2 regions of the Bacillus sp. JZ39 genome follow, and region 2 is predicted to be linked to the other one. Evidence: riboswitches for the same ligand, from Rfam matches in the RefSeq annotation. Region 2 holds a riboswitch; the other holds the start of a gene.
What was found. Region 2 has a riboswitch for lysine ahead of M1D65_RS16510 (amino acid permease). Riboswitches for the same ligand answer to the same signal wherever they lie in the genome.
Positions count from the first base shown of each region.

Region 1: it holds a riboswitch for lysine, as region 2 does, so the genes downstream of both, M1D65_RS13855 (aspartate kinase) here and M1D65_RS16510 (amino acid permease) in region 2, are expected to answer to the same signal.

Region 1 covers NZ_CP096389.1:2,678,862-2,691,441, forward strand. Annotated here, with positions in the region: gene M1D65_RS13800 (XTP/dITP diphosphatase) at 1-285, opposite strand, end outside; gene rph (ribonuclease PH) at 298-1,035, opposite strand; gene gerM (spore germination protein GerM) at 1,146-2,246, opposite strand; gene racE (glutamate racemase) at 2,360-3,178, opposite strand; gene M1D65_RS13820 (MarR family winged helix-turn-helix transcriptional regulator) at 3,186-3,626, opposite strand; gene gerE (spore germination transcription factor GerE) at 3,870-4,094, opposite strand; gene M1D65_RS13830 (acyl-CoA thioesterase) at 4,210-4,653, opposite strand; gene sdhB (succinate dehydrogenase iron-sulfur subunit) at 4,714-5,475, opposite strand; gene sdhA (succinate dehydrogenase flavoprotein subunit) at 5,478-7,238, opposite strand; gene sdhC (succinate dehydrogenase cytochrome B558) at 7,272-7,880, opposite strand; gene M1D65_RS13850 (YslB family protein) at 8,173-8,619, shown strand; gene M1D65_RS13855 (aspartate kinase) at 8,663-9,889, opposite strand; lysine riboswitch at 10,015-10,194, opposite strand; gene uvrC (excinuclease ABC subunit UvrC) at 10,259-12,031, opposite strand; gene trxA (thioredoxin) at 12,167-12,481, opposite strand.
Region 2 covers NZ_CP096389.1:3,198,066-3,210,645, forward strand. Annotated here, with positions in the region: gene M1D65_RS16475 (ABC transporter permease) at 1-397, opposite strand, end outside; gene M1D65_RS16480 (ABC transporter ATP-binding protein) at 390-1,079, opposite strand; gene M1D65_RS16485 (efflux RND transporter periplasmic adaptor subunit) at 1,063-2,256, opposite strand; gene M1D65_RS16490 (ABC transporter ATP-binding protein) at 2,427-3,236, opposite strand; gene M1D65_RS16495 (FecCD family ABC transporter permease) at 3,252-4,262, opposite strand; gene M1D65_RS16500 (FecCD family ABC transporter permease) at 4,262-5,308, opposite strand; gene M1D65_RS16505 (iron-hydroxamate ABC transporter substrate-binding protein) at 5,514-6,461, shown strand; gene M1D65_RS16510 (amino acid permease) at 6,665-8,074, opposite strand; lysine riboswitch at 8,178-8,357, opposite strand; gene sspJ (small acid-soluble spore protein SspJ) at 8,474-8,614, opposite strand; gene M1D65_RS16520 (metal-dependent hydrolase) at 8,781-9,263, shown strand; gene M1D65_RS16525 (LTA synthase family protein) at 9,365-11,218, shown strand; gene M1D65_RS16530 (substrate-binding domain-containing protein) at 11,246-12,172, opposite strand; gene modA (molybdate ABC transporter substrate-binding protein) at 12,283-12,580, shown strand, end outside.

The sequences.
Region 1 (12,580 bases), 520 kb from region 2:
TTCCCCTGCATAGCGGGCTGAATAAACCCCGGGTCTGCCGCCAAGATTATCGATGGATAGACCGGAGTCGTCCGCAATCACCATTTTGTTCACTGCTTTGGCAACAGCTTCCGCTTTCAGAATGGCATTTTCTTCAAATGTATGGCCTGTTTCTTCAATTTCTTCTGTGAATCCAATTTCAGCTAAAGATTTGACATCATAGCCTCTTGGCTCAAGAATTTCTTTGAATTCCTTCACTTTTCCCGGATTATGTGTCGCAATAATTGCTTCTTTCATGATGATCAAGCCTTTCTGTCTTTATTTCAGTTCTGGCAGAGAATCACCCAGCACTTCTTTTTGCTTGTCAATCAGCTCTTGAATTCCTTTTTCCGCAAGACCCAGAAGACCGTTCAGATCCTCTCTTGAAAAAGTCGCCTCTTCCCCGGTTCCCTGCAGTTCCACAAAACGGCCGCTGCCTGTCATGATGACATTCATGTCAACTTCAGCCGAGGAATCTTCTTCATAATTTAAATCTAACAAAATCCCCTGTTCCTTATCAATTCCAACAGAGATTGCAGCAAGAAAATCAGTGATCGGATTTGTCTTGATTGTTCCTGCTTTGATCAGCTTGCCAATCGCAATCGCCATAGCAAGAAATGCGCCTGTAATGGAAGCTGTTCTAGTTCCTCCATCAGCTTGAATGACATCACAGTCAATCCAAATCGTCCGTTCACCGAGCTTTTCCAGATCTACAACAGCTCGAAGCGCGCGGCCGATCAGGCGTTGGATCTCCATTGTTCTGCCGGAAATTTTCCCCTTAGAAGATTCTCTGATTGTTCTTTGGTTTGTTGCCCGCGGCAGCATGCTGTACTCTGCTGTAATCCAGCCTTTTCCTCCGCCCCGCAAAAACGGCGGTACGCGGTCCTCAACAGACGCGTTGCAGATTACCTTTGTATTTCCCGCTGTTATTAGAACAGAACCTTCCGGATGGCTGATAAAATCCAAATCGAATGTGATTGGACGCAGCTCATCGTGTTGTCTTCCGTCATGTCTCATGTTTTACCTCCGATTGTATGTACATAAACCATTTTTGTCCCGGAATTGAATAAAGAAAGAGGCAGCCGGAACGCTAACCTCTTTCTTCCTAGTATATCAAAAATCCCAATTTAAAAACTACCCGTATTCACTTGAGATGGTCTGGAGACCGGTTCTGTGAGCTTTTCGCCTTTTTCATTTACCAGCTCTGATTTTCCGTTCACTTTAACAGACACGCCTTTTATATCCGGCTGCTCCGTTAACGTGAGCACAATGCTGTTCAGCACTTCTGAAGAAATCATTTTCGTCTTCTCATCGGCGCTGCCGAATATAGATTGATTGAAATCCAACGTCACACGCCCGTCTTTGATTTTCGGTTTGCTGACCAGCTTTACATCTTCACTGAAGTCTGTTAACAGCCCGCTCACCTTGCTTGGGCCTTTAGCCAATTCATTAATAGCTGCTGTGATGTCGTCTTTTTCCGAATTGTCGATTCGTTTCGTCACCGGCACGTAGTATTCACTGTCTTCATTTTCCGCCAAATAGTAGACTGTCAGCGGATGGGTAGCAGTGAGATCATTTACACCGGCTGTCTCCAAATTAATGCCGTCTTTGCGGCTTAAATCATCTGAGATCGGCGTCCCTCCTACAGGCATCTCCTTCAGTTCATGCCCGTTTATTCTCAGCTTCACTTTATCTATCGAACTAAATTGCGTCAGCGTCCACGTCACAGATTGAACGATTTTCTGTTCGTCTTCTTTCTTATAATTTTTGAACTCATTAGAGAAATCAGCTATCGCGGTTCCATCTTTTTTGATGTCAACGTTAACGGTGGTGTCAGCCGGCAATACAGCTCTGAAGCCATTCGGAAGAATTTCAGACACAGGCCCGCCCTGTACGAGGTATTCAAGCGCCTGCTTAGCCGTGCTCTCACTTTTAGGGAGAGGCAGCGTTTGCGCAACAACATACCCGTTTTTATCAATGAGATAAAGCTCCCTCATAACAGTAGATGAGGCTTGATCCGCTTTTGCGGTATCGCTTTTTTCACTTTCTGTTTTTTTGGCTGCTGTTGTATTTGAATTGGCACCCGCTTCATCGTTCACGAATGTAACGTCTTGAGGCGGATCAATTTCCTCGGCTGCCTTATCAGATTGAAACAAACCGCATCCGGATAAAAGCAAGGCAGAGGTGAGACAAGTGGCACCAATGACTGCAGGTCCTTTTTTCAGCATACTTTTCCCTCCTAAGGATGTTTGTACTATTATGTATACGAGCCTCTTTAGGAAATAGACCGAAGAATTCCGGCAAAACAGAAAAAACCCGCAACATACCGTTGCGGGGAAAACTATCTTCTAATCGGTTCTTGCAGTGAGATGCATTCCACATGGCCCACCTCATGGCCAAACCAATCGTCTGCGATTTTCGCAAACTGATCACGCGCTCCTGTTGTCAAGAACTGATGATCCGGGGCATTCGCAGACTGGTTCAGCAGCCCTTTATACGAGAGAATCGTGCTGACTTCCCGGGCTGTTTCATCGCCGGACGAAATAATGTTAACGTGTTCTCCCATATATCTTTGAATGGCTTCTTTCAAAATGGGATAGTGGGTGCAGCCTAAAATCAGCGAATCAATCGATGTATCTTTTAACGGATACAGCGAGGTTTTGACAATCTCGTCTGCTGTTTTGTCGAGAAACTTCCCGCTTTCCACAAAAGGCACAAGCAGCGGGCAGGCAAGGTTTTCAACCTTCAGATCAGGGTTTAATGCCAAAAGCGCCTCTTCGTATGCATTGCTCTTAATCGTATTCTCTGTGCCGATGACACCGATATGCTGATTATCCGTCACTTTTATCGCTGCTCTCGCACCAGGCTGGATCACTCCGACCACCGGTATACCGACGCTTCGCTGGATGTCATCCAATGCGATCGCTGTTGCTGTATTACAGGCGATCACCAGCATTTTGATGTGGTGGTTTTCGAGTAAATAATTCGTCAGCTCCCACGTATATTGAAGCACCTCTTCTTCAGGGCGCGGCCCATAAGGACACCGTTTCGTATCCCCGACGTAGATAATATTTTCTTTAGGTAGCTGTCTCATGATTTCCTTCGCAACGGTTAAACCGCCAACCCCGGAATCAATGACTCCTATTGGTTGTTCCAACAAAATCGCCTCATTTTCTCTTCATTTCATGCTGCAGTTTCATCAAAGATTTTTCGAAGATGGCTATTTCTTCATCTGTAAACGATTCGAACATATCACGCAGATATTCCTGTCTTTTTGTAATGACCTCTTGGATAATCCGTTCTCCTTCAGGCAGCAGATGTATCCGGACAACACGTCTGTCCGCCGGGTCCTTGACCCGCTCAACAAGCTCATTTTTTTGCATGCGGTCGATTAAGTCCGTTGTCGTGCTGCATGCCAGATACATTTTGCCCGATAATTCACCGATTGTCATATCTCCTAATTCATAAAGCCATTGCAAGCCGACAAATTGCGGCGGCGTAATCGCATATTGGTTAAGGATTTCTCGTCCTTTTTGCTTAATGATCGCGGCAATGTGGCGGAGTGACTTTTCAATATCCGCAACATGCTCCAAAGGTTTTGATGTCATTTGTCCATCCCTCACTCAAGGATCTCTTACGCACAAAAGCGTTCCGTGTCTATTTTCCTTCTTTTTTGAAGAAAATGCAAGACTCGCAGGAGAGAAATAGAGGACTTTAGTCAAACAACATCAAGAAATAAAATTTAATTTATGACTTGCCTACGTTTTGCACAGCATTCCAAATATGGTTTCGAATGTTCCAAACAAACAGCAATAACCGGCTCCTTCCAAAAGAAGGAATACCGGCAAGGATTAAAGCTCTAGCTCACCCATTCTAAGAAGCTCAACAACGGCTTGCGAACGCCCTTTCACACCCAATTTCTGCATGGCATTTGAAATATGGTTTCGAACGGTTTTCTCACTGATAAATAGCTCGCTTGCAATCTCCTTTGTTGTCTTATCTTGAACGAGCAATTCGAACACTTCTCTTTCTCTTTTCGTTAGCAGCGGCTTCGATTGAAATTCTTTCTCCTTCAAGTATTGTAACCCTCCTTGCTAAGGTGAGAGCGAATCAGAAACGAATGGGTTTTGATATAGTCGAGATATCATATGTAAGAAGGGCGCAGGAGGTGACGTTTACAAGATAATTAGTTTATCGTGTATGAAGAAGCGTTTCTTTCTCCTCATCTGTCCAGCTGACAGCTTTGCCGCTTTCCTTTGAGACTTGAACCATCACGACTGCCCCGGTGAAGCAGGGTTCGCCTTCGAGGTTCTCTCCGAGATAGTGCAAGGTAAGAGATGAACTGCCGACTGCGCTTGTTTTCACATAGATGCGCAACTCTTCATAAGGCATGACTTGGCGCAAATAATCGCATTGCTGGCTTGCCACGACGGTCATGGTCTGTTTGTTTTCACTCATCATATTCAGCTGTTTAAAATAAGAAATCCGCGCCTCCTCAAAATATATAAAAGGGGTTACATTATTCATATGCCCAAACATGTCTGTCTCGGAAAATCTTACGGATACCTTATTGAAAAAAGAAAAGGATGTTTTCCATTCTTGAAACGGCATATCAATATAAGCGGGAAGCTTCATCTTTTTTCATCTCCTTATTGTTTAAAAAAACCTCTCCCATGCGGAAGAGGTTTTTTCTTCTTATACTCTGTCGCTTCCGAAGAAATTGCGGAACGCTTGTAAGTTTGTATCTCTATTCAAGGCTGCAATCGAAGTGGTAAGCGGAATCCCCTTCGGACAGGATTGAACACAGTTTTGCGAGTTACCGCAATCTTGAAGGCCGCCTTCATCCATTAATGCTTCTAATCGTTCAGATTTATTCATGGCGCCTGTCGGATGCGCGTTAAACAGGCGGACTTGCGACATCGGTGCAGGCCCCATGAACTTCGATTTGCTGTTCACATTCGGGCAAGCTTCAAGGCAGACGCCGCATGTCATGCATTTTGATAATTCATATGCCCATTGACGGCGTTTTTCCGGCATTCTCGGCCCCGGTCCTAAATCGTACGTACCGTCAATCGGTATCCACGCTTTAACTTTTTTCAATGAATCAAACATTCTGCTGCGATCAACCTGCAAATCACGAACGACTGGGAATGTTTTCATTGGTTTTAAACGGATCGGCTGTTCAAGCTGGTCGATAAGCGCCGTGCAAGATTGGCGGGGTTTTCCGTTTATGACCATTGAACATGCGCCGCATACTTCCTCAAGACAGTTCATATCCCATGTGACAGGGGTTGTCTTCTCACCTTTGACATTAACCGGATTCCGGCGGATTTCCATCAGAGCGGAAATGACGTTCAGATTCGGGCGGTATGGAATCTCAAATTCTTCATCGTAAGGCGTGCTGTCGGCTGTATCTTGACGTGTGATAATAAATCGTATGGTTTTTTGTTCACTCATGATTATTTCGCCACCTTCTTCTTCGAGTAATCCCGTTTCCGAGGCGTTATCAGTGATACATCGACATCCTGATACTCAAATTCCGGCGCTTCATACGGGCTTACATGTTTAGCCATTGTTGTTTTGAGCCATTCATCATCATTACGTTCAGGATAATCCGGTTTATAATGGGCGCCCCGGCTTTCATTACGGTTGTATGCGCCAAGGGTAATCACCCTAGCAAGCTGAAGCATGTTTGAGAACTGGCGTGTGAACATCGCTCCCTGGTTGCTCCATTTTGTCGTATCATTGATGTTGATCTTTTTGAAGCGCTCCATTAACTCCTGAATTTTGTCATCCGTTTTCAAAAGCTTGTCATTATGGCGGACAACCGTTACGTTCGCCGTCATCCACTCACCGAGCTCTTTGTGAAGAACATAGGCATTTTCGGTTCCGTCCATACTCATAATATCAGCCCATTTTTCTTCTTCTTTCTTAACGTGAGCGTCGAATAATGATGAAGACATGTCTTCCGCTGAAGATTCTAAGCCGTTTACATATTTCACCGCATTCGGTCCGGCCACCATGCCTCCGTAAATCGCAGACAGCAAGGAGTTCGCTCCCAAGCGGTTGCCGCCGTGCATAGAATAATCACATTCCCCAGCCGCAAACAGTCCAGGGATGTTTGTCATTTGATCGTAATCCACCCATAAACCGCCCATAGAATAATGGACCGCAGGGAAGATTTTCATTGGAAGCTTACGCGGGTCGTCTCCCATGAATTTCTCATAAATCTCAATGATGCCGCCAAGCTTAATATCAAGCTCTTTCGGATCTTTATGAGACAGATCGAGATATACCATGTTTTCACCGTTAATGCCGAGCTTCTGGTTCACACACACATCAAATATTTCGCGTGTCGCAATATCACGCGGCACCAGGTTTCCGTATGCCGGATATTTTTCCTCCAGGAAATACCATGGTTTGCCGTCTTTATATGTCCACACGCGACCGCCTTCACCACGCGCTGATTCACTCATCAGTCTTAATTTGTCATCGCCCGGTATGGCTGTCGGATGGATTTGAATGAATTCTCCGTTTGCATAATACGCTCCCTGCTGATAAACGATTGAAGCAGCAGATCCTGTATTAATCATGGAGTTCGTTGATTTTCCAAAGATGATTCCCGGTCCGCCCGTCGCCATAATGACAGCGTCTGAACGGAAGGATTCAATTTGCATGTTTGTCAGGTTTTGTGCAACAATTCCACGGCAGGTTCTGTCATCATCTAAAACAGCGCCAAGGAATTCCCAGCCTTCGTATTTTGTGACCAGACCCGCAACTTCGTATCTGCGCACTTGCTCGTCCAGTGCATAAAGCAGCTGCTGTCCCGTCGTCGCACCCGCATAAGCCGTTCTGTGATGCTGTGTACCCCCGAATCGACGGAAATCAAGCAGGCCTTCAGGCGTCCGGTTAAACATGACGCCCATCCGGTCTAATAAGTGGATGATCGAAGGCGCCGCTTCACACATCGCCTTGACCGGCGGCTGGTTGGCAAGAAAGTCTCCCCCGTATACCGTGTCATCAAAATGTTCCCACGGAGAGTCACCTTCCCCTTTTGTATTGACCGCTCCATTTATGCCGCCTTGCGCACAAACTGAATGAGAACGTTTGACAGGAACGATGGAAAACAATTTAACCGCCATTCCTGATTCCGCTGCTTTAATTGTCGCCATGAGGCCGGCAAGACCCCCGCCGACTACGATAATGCTTGATTGACTCATGATAGCCCCTCTCCCTCTAGTAATCTAGTACTCTTAAACAAATGCGAAAATCGCTTTTAAGCCTACGTATGACAGTGCAACAAAAATAATCAGCGTAACGTATGTCGAAATTCTTTGAGAACGAGGCGTTACCGTGATGCCCCATGTAACAGCGAAAGACCATAAACCGTTCGAGAAGTGGAAAATTGTTGATAAAACACCGACAATGTAAAAACCAAGCATAGCCGGAGAGCTCAAAATATTCGCCATCATGTCGAAATTGACCTCAGCACCCATTTGCGCGGCAATGCGGGTTTCCCACACGTGCCAGCTGACGAAAATGAGGGTGATGATACCGGTTACACGCTGCAGGACGAATAGCCAGTTTCTCATGTAGCTGTATTGACCTGCGTTATTTTTCGCAGTAAACGCTATGTACACACCATAAACTGCATGATAAATTAATGGTAAGAAGATAATAAAAATTTCCAAGGCATACCTGAAAGGCAGACTATCCATAAAATGAGCAGCGCTATTGAATGCTTCAGCGCCCCTTGCGGCAAACTGGTTGACGACTAAATGCTGAATAAGAAAGATGCCGACCGGTATGACGCCAAGCAAGGAATGCAATCTTCGAAAATAAAACTCTCTGTTCCCAGACATTACTTTACCCCCTGTTTGATAAGTGCGAAATGTGCTAAATCTCTTCCCCCACTTCTTTCAATTGTAAGCACTTTATTAAGATTTATTGACAATTTCATTTTACTCCTCCCTCAAAAGGGCGTCAAGAAAACGCGTACATAAATTATAATTTTCCGAATTGATTAGTTGATTGAAAAATTTTATTTTATCAATATATATTTCTTGCTTAATTTTTCATAAGAATTACAGGATCATTCTGTAATCCTCCCCCCTGTTTGAGCTATAATATACGCAGGAGAGAGGGGAGACAGATATGAAGTCTAAATTTGAAGCATCTATTGACAACCTAAAAGAAATTGAAATGAACGCCTATGCCTACGAACTAATACGAGAGATCGTTCTCCCAGATATGCTTGGCCAAGATTACTCTTCCATGATGTATTGGGCAGGAAAACATCTCGCCCGTAAGTTTCCTCTTGAATCATGGGAGGAGTTTCCGGCCTTCTTTGAAGAAGCGGGCTGGGGAACCCTCACCAACGTAAGCGCTAAAAAACAGGAGCTTGAATTTGAACTTGAAGGGCCGATCATTTCCAACCGGCTTAAACATCAGAAAGAACCATGCTTTCAGCTGGAGGCTGGTTTTATCGCTGAACAAATTCAATTGATGAATGATCAGATTGCCGAATCATATGAACAAGTGAAAAAGAGAGCCGATAAAGTGGTTCTGACTGTGAAATGGGATATGAAAGACCCAGTGTAATCAAAAAGGCGGTGACTGCATAGTCCCGCCTTTTTGATTGTCATTACACAGCTGAAGGGTGTTTTGAAAGCTCAAATGCATCGTGAAGCGACTCGACTGCTTTCACCATGTCATTTTCGCTTACGACTGTTGACACTTTGATTTCAGATGTGCTGACCATTTTGATTAAAATATTTTTTTGCGCCAGTACAGCAAACATTTCAGCCGCTACACCAGGATTTGAGACCATGCCGGATCCAACAATGGATACTTTAGCCAATTTGCTTTCTGTCTCGATTTTCTCAAATTCCAGCGCGTCTTTATACTCTTCAAGCACTGCAACGGTTTGGTCTGCATCTTCTGTTTTGACAGAGAAGGAAATTCCAGTCTTGTCCTCGGCCTGCGTTTGGATAATGATATCCACATTTATGTTTCTTTTGGCAAGTGTCGTAAAAATAGTAGACAAAGTTGTCAGGCCGCTAGTCAGCCCGTAAATGGTTACTCTTGTGATTTGATCTTCAAATGCAATGCCTCTGACAATTAAATTCTGTTCCATGGATGATTCCTCCTCAATTAATGTTCCCGCTTCGGTTTCTGTACTTGAACGCACTTCTAACGGCACTTGGTAATTTTTCGCGAACTCAACTGCTCTCGGATGAAGAACACCGGCGCCTAAATTGGCAAGCTCAAGCATTTCATCGTATGAGATGCCCGCAAGTTTTCTCGCTGATTTCACATAGCGCGGATCGGTTGTAAACACGCCTGGCACGTCTGTGTATATGTCACATTTATCAGCTTTTAAAGCGGCAGCCAAAGCAACTGCTGTTGTATCTGAACCGCCCCGGCCCAATGTCGTAATTTCACAATCCTCTGTCATGCCTTGGAATCCTGCGACAATGACAATTTTTCCCTTTTCGAGCTGGTCTGCTAAAACCGATGTGTCGATATCTGTAATTCTGGCGTTTCCGTGAATGGCCTCTGTACGGATTCCCGCCTGCCAGCCAGTATAAGACACAGCGTCATAGCCTTTTTCCTGCAATGCCATTGAAAGGAGTGAAATCGTGACCTGCTCGCCTGTCGCCAGCAGCATATCCATTTCGCGTTTGCTGGGCTGGTCAGAAATAGCTTTTGCAAGGCTGACCAATTCGTCAGTGGATTTTCCCATTGCTGAAACGACGACAACGACTTGATGGCCTTTCTGTTTTTCTGCAATTGCGCGGTTTGCCGCATTTTGAATTTTTTCGACTGAGCCGACGGAAGTGCCTCCGAATTTTTGTACAATAAGACCCATGTATTACCACCCTTTACATTTTGGTTCGTGCGGGTGAGGAGAAAGAGCGCTTTGTCCACAATAAAAAAAGCAATGAGAGGAATACTCTCATTGCTTATCAATTAATCATCATAAATGATTATGAACAACGAGATAGCCCTCCAAGAAAATGATTTCTTGACAGCCTTACATTTATTCAATGCACGGCCAGCAAATAATACCGATGGGGTTTTATTTGCTTCGGCGACGCTCCCCTTTCAGCCTTTTTCACAGAATCCATCTTTCTCCAAAGGCATACTCTTGAAGTTCGCACCTCTATCTTCACCATATAACACGATCTAACTATGAAATTAGTTCACATTTTATCAGATCTTATTTAAAAGGACAACATTATTTTTGCAATTTGTCGTAAAGGAGCTGAGCCGCCGCTGCGGGAACACCGGCTTTTTTGATGTCCTCAAGGCTTGCTTCCTTCATTTTTTTAACGGAACCGAAATGCTTTAACAGCATTTTCTTTCTTTTCTCTCCGATACCCGGGATGTCGTCCAAAACGGATTGAAACGCGCTTTTTCCGCGGATTTGCCTGTGAAAACTGATTGCAAAACGGTGCACCTCGTCCTGGATGCGCTGCAGGAGGTAAAATTCCTGGCTGTTTCGTTCCAGATACACCACCTCCAGCGGCTCACCGATCAGTAAATTTGAGGTTCTGTGTTTTTCATCTTTCGCTAAACCGGCGATCGGGATATCCAAGCCGAGTTCATTTTCAATGACATCCCTTGCTGCGTTGATCTGCCCTTTTCCTCCGTCAATGATAATCAGATCGGGCAGCGGCAGATTCTCACGAAGCACTCTCGTATAGCGTCTTCTGACAACCTCTCTCATAGAACCGTAATCATCCGGCCCTGTAACGGTTTTGATTTTATATTTGCGGTATTCCTTTTTGTATGGTTTGCCGTCGATAAACACAATCATCGCGGAAACCGGGTTTGTCCCCTGTATGTTTGAGTTATCAAACGCTTCAATTCTGTGCGGCGTATAAATATTTAATGCCTCACCTAGTTTCTGCACAGCCCCGATTGAACGCTCCTCGTCGCGTTCGATTAAAGAGAATTTTTCTTTCAATGCGATTTTCGCATTTTTATGGGCAAGCATGAGCAGTTCTTTTTTCGGGCCTTTCTTCGGCTGGTGAACGTTTGTTTCCAGCAGCTGCTCGATCATGGATTGATCTACGCTGTCCGGAACTAAAATCTCCTTCGGAAGGAAGTGGTTGTTTTTTGAATAGAACTGCCCGATGAACGTGAGGAACTCTTCATCTGCTTCCTGATAAAGCGGGAACATGCTGACATCGCGTTCAATGAGCTTTCCTTGGCGGATGAAAAAGACCTGCACGCACATCCAGCCCTTATCGTACGCGTACGCGAATACATCACGGTCGACTAGATCGTTCATCGTCATTTTTTGTTTTTCCATCGTTGATTCAATATGGGCAATTTGGTCACGAAGCTCTTTTGCTCGTTCAAACTCAAGATTCTCAGCAGCTTCATGCATTTTCTCTTCAAGCTCTTTTTTGACCTCATTATAGCCGCCCCTTAAGAAACGTGTAATGCTTTCAACCAGCTCTCTGTTCGTCTCTTCGGAAATATCCTTTACACACGGAGCGAGGCATTGGCCCAGATGATAGTAAAGGCACACTCTGTCCGGGAGCTTGGAGCATTTTCTGAGAGGATACAGACGGTCGAGCAGTTTTTTTGTTTCCCTTGCTGCCTGTACATTCGGATACGGCCCGAAATAGCGCCCTTTGTCTTTTTTGACATTGCGGGTGACAATCAGCCTTGGGTGGCGTTCATGGGTGAGTTTTATGAAAGGATAGGTTTTGTCGTCTTTGAGCATGACGTTGTATTTCGGATCATGCTTTTTGATCAGATTCATTTCTAAAATAAGCGCTTCAAGATTGGAGGACGTCACGATATATTCAAAATCCTCGATTTCCGTCACAAGCCTTTGGGTTTTCGCGTCGTGAGAACCGGTGAAGTAGGAGCGCACTCTGTTTTTCAGCACTTTTGCTTTCCCTACGTAGATCACAGTCTGCTGCCGGTCCTTCATGAGATAACAACCCGGTTGATCAGGAAGGAGGGCGAGTTTTTCTTTCAGTTGTTTGTTCATATGTTACCCTTCCTTATGTTTAATCCTTTATTTCCAGTTTAACACGAACGTTTGTTTTTCTCTATGGTTCACAATTGGCGAATAAAAAAAGCGATCCCTCAATCGGAATCGCTCTGGCATGTAAGCAGCGGAAAATTAAAGATGTTTGTTTACAAGCTCTTGAAGCGCTTCTTTTGGTTTGAAGCCGACTGAAGTTTCAACTACTTCGCCGTCTTTTAACACAAGAAGAGTCGGGATGCTCATAACGCCGTATTTTCCGGCAGTTTCTTGGTTTTCGTCTACATCGATTTTTACGATTTTCAGTTTGTCTCCCATTTCTTGATCCAATTCTTCAAGAACAGGTGCAATCATTTTACAAGGTCCGCACCAAGGAGCCCAGAAGTCTGCCAGTACGACGCCTTCGCTTGTTTCAGCTGAGAAAGATTGATCAGTTGCTTTTACGATAGCCATTATTGAATTCCTCCAATGTGAAATGATGATTTTTAGTATAGCATCTCCCATTCGTTCACGCTATTTTAATGCTTACAAATTATTTTTTCCTGATCACAG
Region 2 (12,580 bases):
CGAAGTAATCATCGTCCACTCCATACACTTGGGGATACGAAACGTTTGTTAAATGAAAAACGCTCGCGCCTTCTGACAAGTAATATAAGGATAATCCTTTGACCATCGGGTCTGATTTGATCGCCTTTACTGTTTCTTCCGCTACAGGCGGCGCGGACGCATACGACACCTGAGGGCCGCCGCTCTCCTCTTCTCCGTCAGACGGCTGGTAGACAACATTGATGGCGTTGTTTCCCATGCCGATCATACTTTGCTTTAATTGCTCACTTTGGCCCTTCAGCATTGAAACAATCGCGATGATTGCCGCTATGCCGATAATCACGCCGAGCATTGTCAGAATGGATCTTAATTTATGAGAGAAAATGGACTGAAAGGAGATTCGAATATGTTCAAGCATGGCTGATATCCCCTCTCTCATCTAATACCAGCTCTCCGTCTCTGATAAAAACGGTTCTGTCAGCTTTTTTGGCGACGTCCGGGTCGTGGGTTATCATAATAATGGTCTTGCCTTCCCGATGCAGTTCAGAAAACAGTGACAAAATTTGTTCACTTGATTTGGTATCAAGGGCCCCGGTCGGTTCATCAGCTAAAATAAACCGCGGCTGATTGACAAGGGCCCTCGCTATCGCCACCCGCTGCTTTTGGCCGCCGGACAGCTTAGGCGGTTTGTAGGAGACCCTGTCTTTTAATCCGACCTTTTCCAGCGCTTCATATGCCCGTTGCCTTCTCTCTTTTTTCTTCACTTTATTGTAGATCATCGGCAGTTCGACATTTTGCAGCGCGGTGAGACGCGGCAGCAAATGGAAAGTTTGAAACACAAACCCGATTGATTCATTGCGAATTTCGGCTAAAGCCCCGTCTTTCCCTTTCAATATATCGATCTGGTCAAGCGTATAGGTTCCTGAGGTTGGCCTGTCCAAACAGCCGATAATATTCATTAACGTTGACTTTCCAGAACCCGAAGGCCCCATAATAGCTAAAAACTCCCCCGCCTGAACAGTCAGATTGATATGTTTCAAGATTGGAACTTCTTCTTTTCCCAGCTTGTACGACTTCGAAATATTATTCAGTGTCAGCATTGACTGTAACCTGCTTTCCTTCCTTGACCGCGGGATCAGGATAGATCACATAATCTTCCGGCGTCAGGCCGCTCTTAATTTTCACCATGTCATTTTCATCAGTCTCTCCGATTTCAACAGGCTGCTTAACCGCTTTGTGATTCTCATCAGCTTTCCACACATACGGTTCGCCGTCATCCTGAATGACCATGTCGGACGGCAGCTTGATCGTATCCGCATCAGCATTATCACTCATCACTTCGATGTTGACATGATAGCCGACTTCAAGACCTTTATGGCTGTCTAATAAAATGGTGAAAGGATAGTTAGAGGACTGGGGGTTCATTTCTTCATCAGCAAAGCTTTCTGATTCTTCACCCTCGCCTGCTCCCGCTGGAAGCTTGCCGATCGAGGTGACCTTTCCTTTCCACTCGCCCTCACCGCCTGTTTTCAGCGTGACCCTGACTTTGCTGCCTTTTTTGATCGTGTCCATTAACAGCTCATTGATTTGGCTTTTGACCAGATATTTGCCTGTCGAAACAATCTGGATATACGGGCCTGTTGCCTGGTCACCTGTTGCACCGTCAGCGATATCCTGATTGACGCTTTGAACGATTCCGTCATGCTTGCTTGTAATGACATTGGAACCTTTGTTTTTCGTCAGGCCAGCCAGTTCTTTTTGATGCTGCTTCAGTTCAAGCTGGCTTGTTTTCAAATCGAAATTGTCCTGATTAAGTTCATCTTGAAGCTGGGTTTTCTCTTCTTTTCCTGCCGTTTTCAGCTTCTTTTCCGTTTCCGTTATTGATTTTTGCAAACGGTTGATTTGCAGATTTGTCATTTCAATTTGCAAATTGGCTTGCTCCACTTCATCAGAATGATCCTCGCCCTCATACTCAAAAAGCTTATCGCCCTTTTTAACCTGATCGCCTTCTTTGACGTATGTTTTTTTAATGCTGCCTTTTTCTGAATCTATGTATACTTTCTGCTGTTTCTCAGGTTCAACCTTTCCAGAAAACGTTTGGCCTGATTCTGAATCTCCTCCCATGTATACCGCGACCGATTCAGCATAGGGCTCCGATGATACGGCAACTTGGTTCATGTGAGTAAAAAAGTAAAAACCGCCAGCGCCGATCCCAGCCAATACAAGCACACCGGCACATATCGCACCGCCAATAAGCCATTTTTTCTTCTTGGACACAACGATCTCCTCTTTCTGTAAACTATGTAATATTTTCGAAACATTCTAACCAATATTATCTATTAATTCAAAAAGACTTGCAATCCTTTTATTGAAATGACGGCATCAAATAGAAAAATTGTATTTTCAAAGCCGAATAAAAAAAATCCCGGCTTCAAACCGGGATTTTTTCATACAGTAACTAGCTCTTTTTCATTTTTAATCAAGTCATAGGTCAAGCATACAGGTTTATTTGTACGGGGATCAGTCACGATTTCGGCATCAATCTGAAATACCTGCTTCAAAATGTCCGGTGTCATGACCTCCAGTGCAGTTCCTTCCTTGATGACCGTGCCTTTTTTGAGCGCGATCATATAATGAGAAAAACGAGCTGCATGGTTAAGATCATGAATGACCATTAAAATCGTCCGCCCTTGCTCTTTGTTGAGTCTGTCAAGCAGCTGCAGAATTTCAAGCTGATGTGCAAGATCAAGATACGTTGTAGGTTCATCCAGCAGAAGCAGTTCCGTACCTTGCGCAAGCGCCATGGCAATCCACACGCGTTGACGCTGTCCGCCTGACAATGCCTCAATCGGCCGTTCAGCATATTCAGCCATGCCTGTTTCTTCAAGCGCCCATTTTATAATCCGGCGGTCTTCGTCATTTAATCTGCCGAATCCTGATTGATGCGGAAACCTGCCGTACGACACCAATTCGTGCACTGTTAGGCCGCTCGGCGCTTCAGGTGTCTGTGGAAGAATCGCCATATCTTTCGCAATGTCCTTTGTAGACATTTTATGAATCGCTTTGCCGTTTAAATAGACGGCACCTGCATGTGAACGCATAATTCTGGACATTGTTTTTAAAATCGTTGATTTCCCGCAGCCGTTCGGGCCAATTAAGGTGGTAATTTTCCCTTTAGGAATCGATATATTTAAATCCTCTACAATCACCCTGTCGCCATAACCGATTCCAAGCTGTTCCGTTGATAATGAATTCATATTCGGCCCCCTCCTCTAATTCGCTTTCATCAATAAATAAATAAAGTAAGGCGCACCTAGCACGGAAATGACAAGTCCGACCGGAATTTCTGATGGTGCCAATACATTTCTCGCCAGCGTATCAGCAAGCAAAAACAGGAATGAGCCGATGAAGGCGGAGACCGGTATCAGCGTCTGGTGACGTGGACCGGTCAGCCTTCTAGCCACATGCGGCGCGATCAATCCGAGAAACGCAATGCCCCCCGCAACTGCCACGCATGAAGCGGCAAGAGTGACCGCTGCCAGAAGAAGAATCCGTCTTTCCTTTTCAACAGCGGTGCCCAGTCCGGTCGCCAATTGGTCTCCGAGCTGCATAATGTTCAAATAGCGTGCCTTATATAAAGTAAACAGAAGCAAGATCACAATCCAAGGGAGAATCGCCCAGATCATATTCCAGTTCGCCCCCCATATTGAGCCGGATATCCAAACCGCGGCTTGCATAAAATCATGAGGGTCCATCTTGAGCTGAAAAATCAGCAACAGGGCGTTGAATCCGGCATTCACCCCTATGCCGACTAAAATCAGCCGAATCGGTGTCACGCCTTTTTTCCATGCCAGAATATAAATGAGAAACGCAGCGAGGATTGCTCCTGCCAAAGCACTGAACGGCAGCATAAATGTTCCGAAAAAGCTGAGATCTGAAGCTGACCCTTGAAAAAAGTATATAAAAAGCACTACAGCAAGTGAACCGCCGGCGTTAATTCCGAGAATACCAGGCTCGGCAAGTTCATTTTGAGACACGCTTTGCAAAATGGCTCCAGCTACGGAGATCCCTGCTCCAACAAGCAAAGAAAGGATGATCCTGGGCAGCCTGAACTCAAATAAGACAAGTTCATCACGCGCCGTTCCTTGGCCGAAAAAGACCTGAAGCGTTTTAAGCGGTGCAATTTTGATAACGCCCAAATTGAGACTGATAAAAAAGACCACCACGATAAGCAAAAAGGTCACAGCCATTACAACGAGCGGTTTGTTTGTTTTTGTTTTCATTACAGCCCTTTCCTTTCACGACGTGCCAAATAAAAGAAAAAGGGAACGCCGATAAGAGAAGTCAGCGCGCCGACAGGCGTTTCAAAGGGCGCATTTACGAGTCTGGCCGCTATGTCAGCAAAAACAAGCAAAACAGCACCGAGCACCGCCGAGCAAGGAATGATCCACCGATAATCCACACCGACCAAAAAACGGGTAATATGCGGAATGATCAGCCCGATAAATGCAATGGTGCCGGCAATGGAAACCGCAGCTCCGGTCAGAATTACTACAATAAGCATGCCAACCAGTTTCACCGCTGATGTATATTGTCCAAGCCCTTTTGCCAGATCGTCACCGAGACTTAACACTGTAACAGACCGGGCGATGAAAAACGCGAGCGTTAAACCGACAGTCCCTGCAATAAGCAAAAGCTGGACCCCCGGCCATTTCACACCCGCTACCCCGCCTGCGTACCAAAAGCTGATATCCTGAGCGACATCAAAGCGGATTGCAATGGCAGTTGAAATGCCGGTAAAGAAATAAGTAACTGCCGTACCCGCCAGAGCAAGCTTTACAGGCGTAAGTCCGCCCCTTGAAAACATGCCGATGCCCATTACCGTCGATGCCCCCAGCCCCGCTCCCGCAAAGGACCATAGCACAAGCCCCATTGCAGAAAGCCCGGGAAAAAAGGCAAACGCAATCGAAACCGCAAACGCAGAGCCTGATGTCACACCCATAATCGAAGGCTCTGCCAATGGGTTTCTCGTCATCCCCTGCATGATTGCTCCCGACACTGCCAACAATGCGCCTACAAGCGCGGCAGCCGCCGTTCTCGGCAGCCGAAGATCATGTATAATTTGATGAGATGTCTTTGTCGGCTGATAATGAAAAATGGCGTCCCATACAGTGCGCAAATGAATATCCGCTGCACCGAGGGATATGGATAAAAATGCGCCAAGGCAAAGCAGGCATAGACCTGCAATAAGGACGATGACCGCGCCATATGTCCTTGACGTCCATTGGATTTCTTCTGATGCAGTCTGTATATTTTTATGTTGACTCAACTGCCGTACTTCCTTTCTGTTACTGATAATGATTATCAATTGCTGTTTCAGTATATCACTTTTTTCAGCTGATTTAATAGAGTGTTTTGAACAAAAATGAAAATGCATTTGCAAAAATATCGTGTCAACCGGCACTTGCAGTGGTATAATCACAGATGATAATGATTCTCTTTTTCATCTATCTTTTAGAAAGAAGGTATGAGATATGACCCATATATACAAGAAACTCGGAGCCGCGTTTTTTGCCCTGTTATTGATTGCAGCGCTGGCAGCCTGCGGGAATAACTCAGAAAGCAAAGGTTCTGCCTCTGATTCAAAAGGCGCAGAAACCTTTACATACAAGGCTGAAAACGGAAATGTAAAAATCCCGAAGCATCCTAAACGGGTGGTTGTCATGGCAGACGGCTATTACGGCTACTTCAAAACACTCGGCATCAACGTTGTCGGTGCGCCTGAGAATGTATTTAAAAACCCTTACTACAAAGGAAAAACCGATGGCGTTGAAAACATCGGAGACGGCACTTCGGTTGAAAAGGTCATTGATTTGAACCCTGATCTGATTATCGTCTGGACAACACAGGGCGCTGATATTAAAAAGCTTGAAAAAATTGCGCCGACTGTCGCAGTAAAATACGATAAGCTCGACAACATCGAACAACTGAAAGAATTTGCAAAAATGACGGGAACTGAAGATAAAGCTGAAAAATGGCTGGCCAAGTGGGATAAAAAAGTTGCGGCCGCTAAAACAAAAATCAAAAAAGCGGTCGGTGACAAAACCATTTCCATTATGCAAACGAACGGAAAAGACATTTACGTATTCGGTAAAGACTTTGGAAGAGGCGGAAGCATCATTTACAAAGACCTCGGCCTGCAGGCGACCAAGCTGACAAAAGAAAAAGCCATTGACCAGGGGCCTGGATATACAAGTATTTCATTAGAGAAGCTCCCTGACTTCGCCGGAGATTATATTTTCGCAGGCCCATGGCAATCTGGCGGTGACGATGGCGGGGTATTTGACAGCTCCATTTGGAAAAACCTTAGCGCCGTTAAAAATGGGCATATCTACAAGATGGATCCGATCGGTTTCTATTTCTCTGACCCGATTTCATTAGAAGGACAACTGAAGTTTATTACCGAAAGCTTGACTAAATAAACAAAAGAGCCGCCTGCCCGCGGCTGTCTCATTTATAAGGATCGTTCAATTTGATCGGATATTTTCTTGCCAAATCACAGGAAGTTGCATATTGGATTGCCCCTTAATTTTTTGAATCCAGCTTTCCTGTCAACTATGTTAACGATCAGTAGAAATTCGTTTTTTATAAAAAAAGACACCTGAGCAAATCAGGTGTCTTTTCATTATGCATGTTTTTCTTTCTGGAACTTTTTACTCACAAATGGATAAACGATTAAGCCGACAAAGAATAAACCGATGCCGAGGATAAATGTCGTTAAATCTGCTGTGCCTGTTACGATAACAAACACGGAGTATGCACACGCCAGTATCGCGATCAATCCGTCTCTTACACGGGAGCCTTTCAGCTGGTCATACGTTTCACCTTTGATGACTACCTTCAAGCTGTAGATTGCAGATACTAGATACGGAATTAAATATGCGAGTGTAGCCGCTGTCGTTAAAAATGTAAATGCGTCACTTATTGTCCGGGAAATAACCGAGAAAATGAAGACCTGTGACATGACGTTTGTAATAATGAGTGCAATGACCGGACTTCCCTTTTTATTCGTTTTTGCAAAAAATGCCGGGAAATCTCCCGCTTTAGCTGCTTGGTATGGCACCTCAGAGCCAAGCAAAATCCAGCCGAGCATCGTTCCGAATAAACAAAGGATAGCCAAAAGCGCCATAATCACGCTTCCCGCGTTTCCAACAATCGCATAGAGTACATCAACAAATGGTTTTTCAGAGCCGACAAGCTTATCATGCGGCAGAACACCCATCGTAATTAAAGTCACAATAATATATATGCTCAAGGCAATCAGCAAGCCGGTAATTGTCGCACGTTTCACATCACGCTGAGAGCGCGCACGGCCGGACAGGATCACCGCGGATTCAATTCCGACAAACGCCCACAGTGTAGAAATCGCGGCGTTATGAACCTGGCCGCCAATTCCAATGCTTGTGCCGTTTTCTCCTTGAACCGGGAAATAAAAATGACCGAATAATGTCGTTTGAAACACAAATAAACCAGCAACGATAAAGAAGACAAAACCTAATACTTTAGAAAGCGTTGTGACAAAGTTTAATTTACTTGCGCCGTTAATGCTGGCAACAAGAATCGCGTGCGTTCCCCATAACAAGATCGTACATACGGCAAACGTCAGTAATTGGCCGAGTGTCACCTCTTGCCCGCCGATCGAAAACATCTCACGTTTATCAACCAAGATCGGGAAGAACGAAGTCAAGTAACCGGCGAGACTTGTGATGATCGCCACGTTACTGATCCAGCTCGCCACCCAGTAGCCCCACACCATTGTGAAACCGGCAGCGTTGCCTTTTTTCGGGTCAGAAAACAGCGCTCTTGCATAACTTTGCGGTCCCGCTGTCAGTTCAGGCTTGCGAATGGACAAGTGTCCGAACACAAGTGCAATCATCAGCACGCCGGCACCTGTCAAAAGCCAGGCGGACGTAGCTCCAAACGGACTCGCAATTGAAGCAAGCGAGCTCGGCAAGGAGAAAATTCCTGATCCAACCATATTTCCAACGACAAACGCCGTTAATAACCAAAAACCCCATTTTTTTGTCTGTTCCATTCCAGTACCTCCATGATTCTTTGTACGGACCAGACCCCGAGATCATATAAACGCAAAAAAAGCCTGAACAAAAGTCCATGCTTAAAGAAACACACACCCTTGATCTCCGGATAGCCCTCCGCGAAAAAGCACGCGGCAGTCCTGCACTTATTCAGATACAGTCCCAGCATAGAGAAGGATCGGCTTTCTCCACACTTCGGCGCTGATGCCTTTTACACATGTTTAACAGCTCCTGTCAGCCTGGCATGTGTGACTTATCATCCGCGCAACCTCTACCTCACTGAGAAAGAGTGAGGATTTAATTATTCAGTTACTCCCAGAAGGTTATCAAAGAAAGGATGATCTGTCAAAGGGAACAGATGGAAAATACGGATAGAGCCAAGCTCTATCCGCATGTGGTTATCGATTATTTTTCTTTTTTTGCACAGCTTCTTGAAGCGGATCATCTTTTAGAGCTGAACCAGCATCTTCAAGAGCTCCTTGGATTACGTTTTTTTCTTTTTCGGAACGTTTTCCTTTATCTTTATTAAAGAAACCCATTCGTATCACCTCTTTTAAAAAATAGGTACATGTTTAAGATACCTCTTTCCTGAAAAATTATGCGGGATATTTTTTATCGTCCAAAGTCCTGTTGATCAAACATACATTCTCTTGATATATTTGTAATTCAGAGATTTTTTGCAAAAGATAAAAGGAGAAGCGGCAAATGACAGGAAAAACACACATCATGGGAGGCATCGCTTCTTGTACGGCAGCGGCTTATTATTATGGATTTGATCCAGTGCTTATGGCTGCATCAGGCGCGGTTGGAGCATTAATACCCGATATCTGCCACACACAAAGCAAAATCGGGAGAAAATTTCCTATTTTATCGAAAGTGGTCAGCTCCGTTTTTGGCCATCGTACATTTACACACAGCTTGCTGTTTATGCTCATCATGTTTTTTATCACTTCTACATACATTCCAGATAAAAACATATCAGCCGGCCTGATGATCGGAATGGCGAGCCACTTGATTCTTGACGCTTGGACGGTGAACGGAATCAAATTATTATTCCCTTCAACGATCCGCGTTCGGCTTCCATTATATATGAAGACAGGCAGTTTTTCTGAGCAGCTCGTGCTAGCCGGCCTGACCCTTGCTTCATGTTACTACTTTTATATGCTGTTTCATGGGCGCATGTTTTAAACACATGAGTGCTGAGACTTGTCTGAACCGGCTGTTTTTAGTAGGTTTTACTTAAGAAGCATTTCATGCAGATGATCAAGAAAACGTGAGGAGTCATATTGATGAAAGGAACCTTTTTTCACAATCAGCGGTTTTTATGTTTTTCGATCTTATTTATGTGGATCAAAACGTATGTGATATATAAACTCGGCTTTGATTTGCAAATCGATACTCTGTTGGAGGAGCTAATGCTGCTGGTCAACCCGCTCAGCTTTATTCTTCCTTTATTCGGGATCGGCCTGCTTCTGAAAGGAAACAAGCAGCGGGCTTTTTTGCTGATTGCCAATTTGGTTCTGACTGTTATCTTGATCTCTAATACGATTTTTTACGGCTTTTATATCGATTTTATTACCATTCCGGTTTTATTTCAGGCGAGCAACATGAGCGATATGGGAAGCAGTGTAAAAGAATTGTTCCATCCTCTGTTTATCGCCCTGTTTGTGGATTTGGTTTGTCTGCTGCTGTTCGCCAGAAAAACCAAACACCCACAGACAAAAGCCGCTCCCCGCACGATCAAACGGTACTATGCAGCTTCCTGCGGCATGCTTTTATGCACACTGGCACTTGCAGAAGTACAGCAGCCGAAGCTTTTGGCACATTCTTTTGACCGGGAAATGCTAGTCAAAAGCATCGGTCTGTTTCAGTTCCATATTTACGATACAATTTCTCAGACTGTTAATATCAGCGCGAAAGCTTTTGCCGATGAAGACAGTATAACTGCCATTAAAAACTACACAGAGGCTGATTACAGCAAGCCTGATCAAAGCAAATTCGGTCTTGCAAAGGGGCGCAATGTCATCTTTGTAACACTTGAATCGACCCAAAGCTTTGTTCTGAATGAAAAAGTAAATGGAAAAGAAATTACCCCATTTATGAATGATCTCATTAAAAAAAGCTATTCCTTTGATCATTTCTATCAGCAAACAGAACAAGGCAAAACATCAGATTCAGAATTTATCGTCGCTAACTCACTGTATCCTTCCCTTAGCGGCGCCGTCTTTTTCACGAAAAGCGACCATCAATTTCATACGATGTATAAATCGCTGAAGCAGCACGATTATTATTCAGCCGTCTTTCATGCTAACCATAAAACATTTTGGAACAGAGATGTCATGTACGATACATTTGGCATTGACCGCTTTTTTGATGTTGATGATTTTCATGTCACTCCCGGGACATCGACAAGCTGGGGCTTAAAAGACAAAGAATTTTTAGAGCAGTCCGCCGAAAAGCTGAAAAGCCTGCCGCAGCCGTTCTACAGCAGTTTTATCACGTTAACGAATCATTTTCCGTTTGAGATTGATGAAAAGGATCAGCTGATAGATGAATTCGACTCAAGCAGTGATCTGTTAAACCGCTATGTGACCACGGTTCGCTATGAGGATGAGGCATTGAAGCATTTTATCAAAAAACTGAAGGACGAAGGCTTATACGAAAATTCGATGATCGTATTTATGGGAGATCATTACGGCATTTCTGAAGCCCATAACGAGGCAATGGCTGAGTTTTTAGGGAAAGACGAAATCACACCATATGACAACGTTCAGCTCCAGCGGGTGCCGTTTATCATACATATCCCGGGAATCACCGATCAAAAGCCGGAAACCATCCCTGATGCCGGGGGACAGGTCGACGTCAGGCCGACGCTGATGCATTTGCTCGGCGTTGAGACAAAAGGCGATATCCAATTCGGCAATGATTTACTGTCCAGCGACCGCACCCCATTCGCCGTTCTGCGAAACGGCAGCTTTATTACGAACGATTATATATACACAAAGAACACGTGCTATAGCCAAAAAACAGGTAAAGTGCTGGAAGATCAGGATGCGTGCCTCCATTACAAGGAGAAAGCAAACGAAGAACTTTCTCTCTCTGATAAAATTTTAAATGGTGACCTGCTCAGGTTTTCCGAATAAAAAAATCCCTCTATCAAGAGGGATTTTTTACGTTTCCAACATCACCTTGCCAGTCAGCTTCGTTTCATAGCCGTTTAAATGAGACAAATTCGCCTTGTATTCCTCAGAATTCAAAATCTCCTTCACGGCTTTCAGCAGCTGCTCATGTTTTTTCAAAACAACGATATCATATTGTTCGTCGATGAGCGGGATAAAATCAACACTGCCCATATGTGCCGCGTGCTGCGCCCCGATTCCCGCGTCAGCCTGTCCGCTTGAAACTTGTGAAGCGGCAGCGTAATGATCAGTCACGATATCGCTATATCCCACTACATCAGCTGGATTCACACCAAGCAAGCCAAGCTGTTCATCAAGGAGCACCCTTGCGCCAGAACCCTTTTCCCTGTTGATGATCCGGATATCGGCTCTTTTCAAGTCTTTCCAGCCTTGAATGTTTTTCGGATTCCCTTTTTTCACATACAGTCCTGCTTTGCGGAGAACGACATTGATGAGACAAAACGGTTCACCTGTCAAAATCCGTTTTACATAAGGAGCGTTATACTGGTCCGTTTCAGCATCGTACAAATGGAGGCTGACAATGTCACACTTGCCTTGATACATATCAATCAGGCTGTTTAAGCTTCCTTTGTATTTACGGAGCGGCGTCTCCTGAATGGCATTCTCCAAATGCTTGCTGAGAAGATCCATCGAAATGTCCTGTCCGCTGATCATGACATTCCGTCTGCCGTCCGGCTCAGCCTCCTGCACCTGTTTCGGCGCTTCTGTTGCAGCGATGGGCTGAGACATTCTCATATTCGTTTTATATTGCTTTAAATCTTCTTCATCCACACGCATCTGCCTTCCGACACGATAAGCAGGCAGCACGCCTTTTTTAATCAAATCATAAACGGTCAGCTTTGATACCTTCAGCAGACCTGCAACTTCTTCTATCGTATAGGAAGAGGTTTCATTCATCATCATCACTCTCCTATTTTATTATACCTTTTCGCCGAATGTAAAAAAACCCACATAAACCAAACATAATCAGTTATAATTAGTTATATCTAATGATAAGGGGTGCAATCATGTTTAAGAAGTATTCTATTTTCATCGCAGCCTTAACTGCTTTTCTCCTTGCAGCAGGCTGTTCTTCAAACCAGTCTTCAACGGACAGCGAGAAAAAAGTAACGTTAACCATCTCAGCTGCCGCCAGCGCGCAGGATGCACTTGAGGAAATCCAAAAAAATTATGAAAAAGAGCATCAAAATATTACCATCCAAGATAACTATGGCTCATCCGGCGCCTTGCAAAAACAGATTTCTCAAGGAGCAGGAGCAGATCTGTTCTTCTCAGCTGCTGAGGATAAATTTAAAAAGCTGGTGG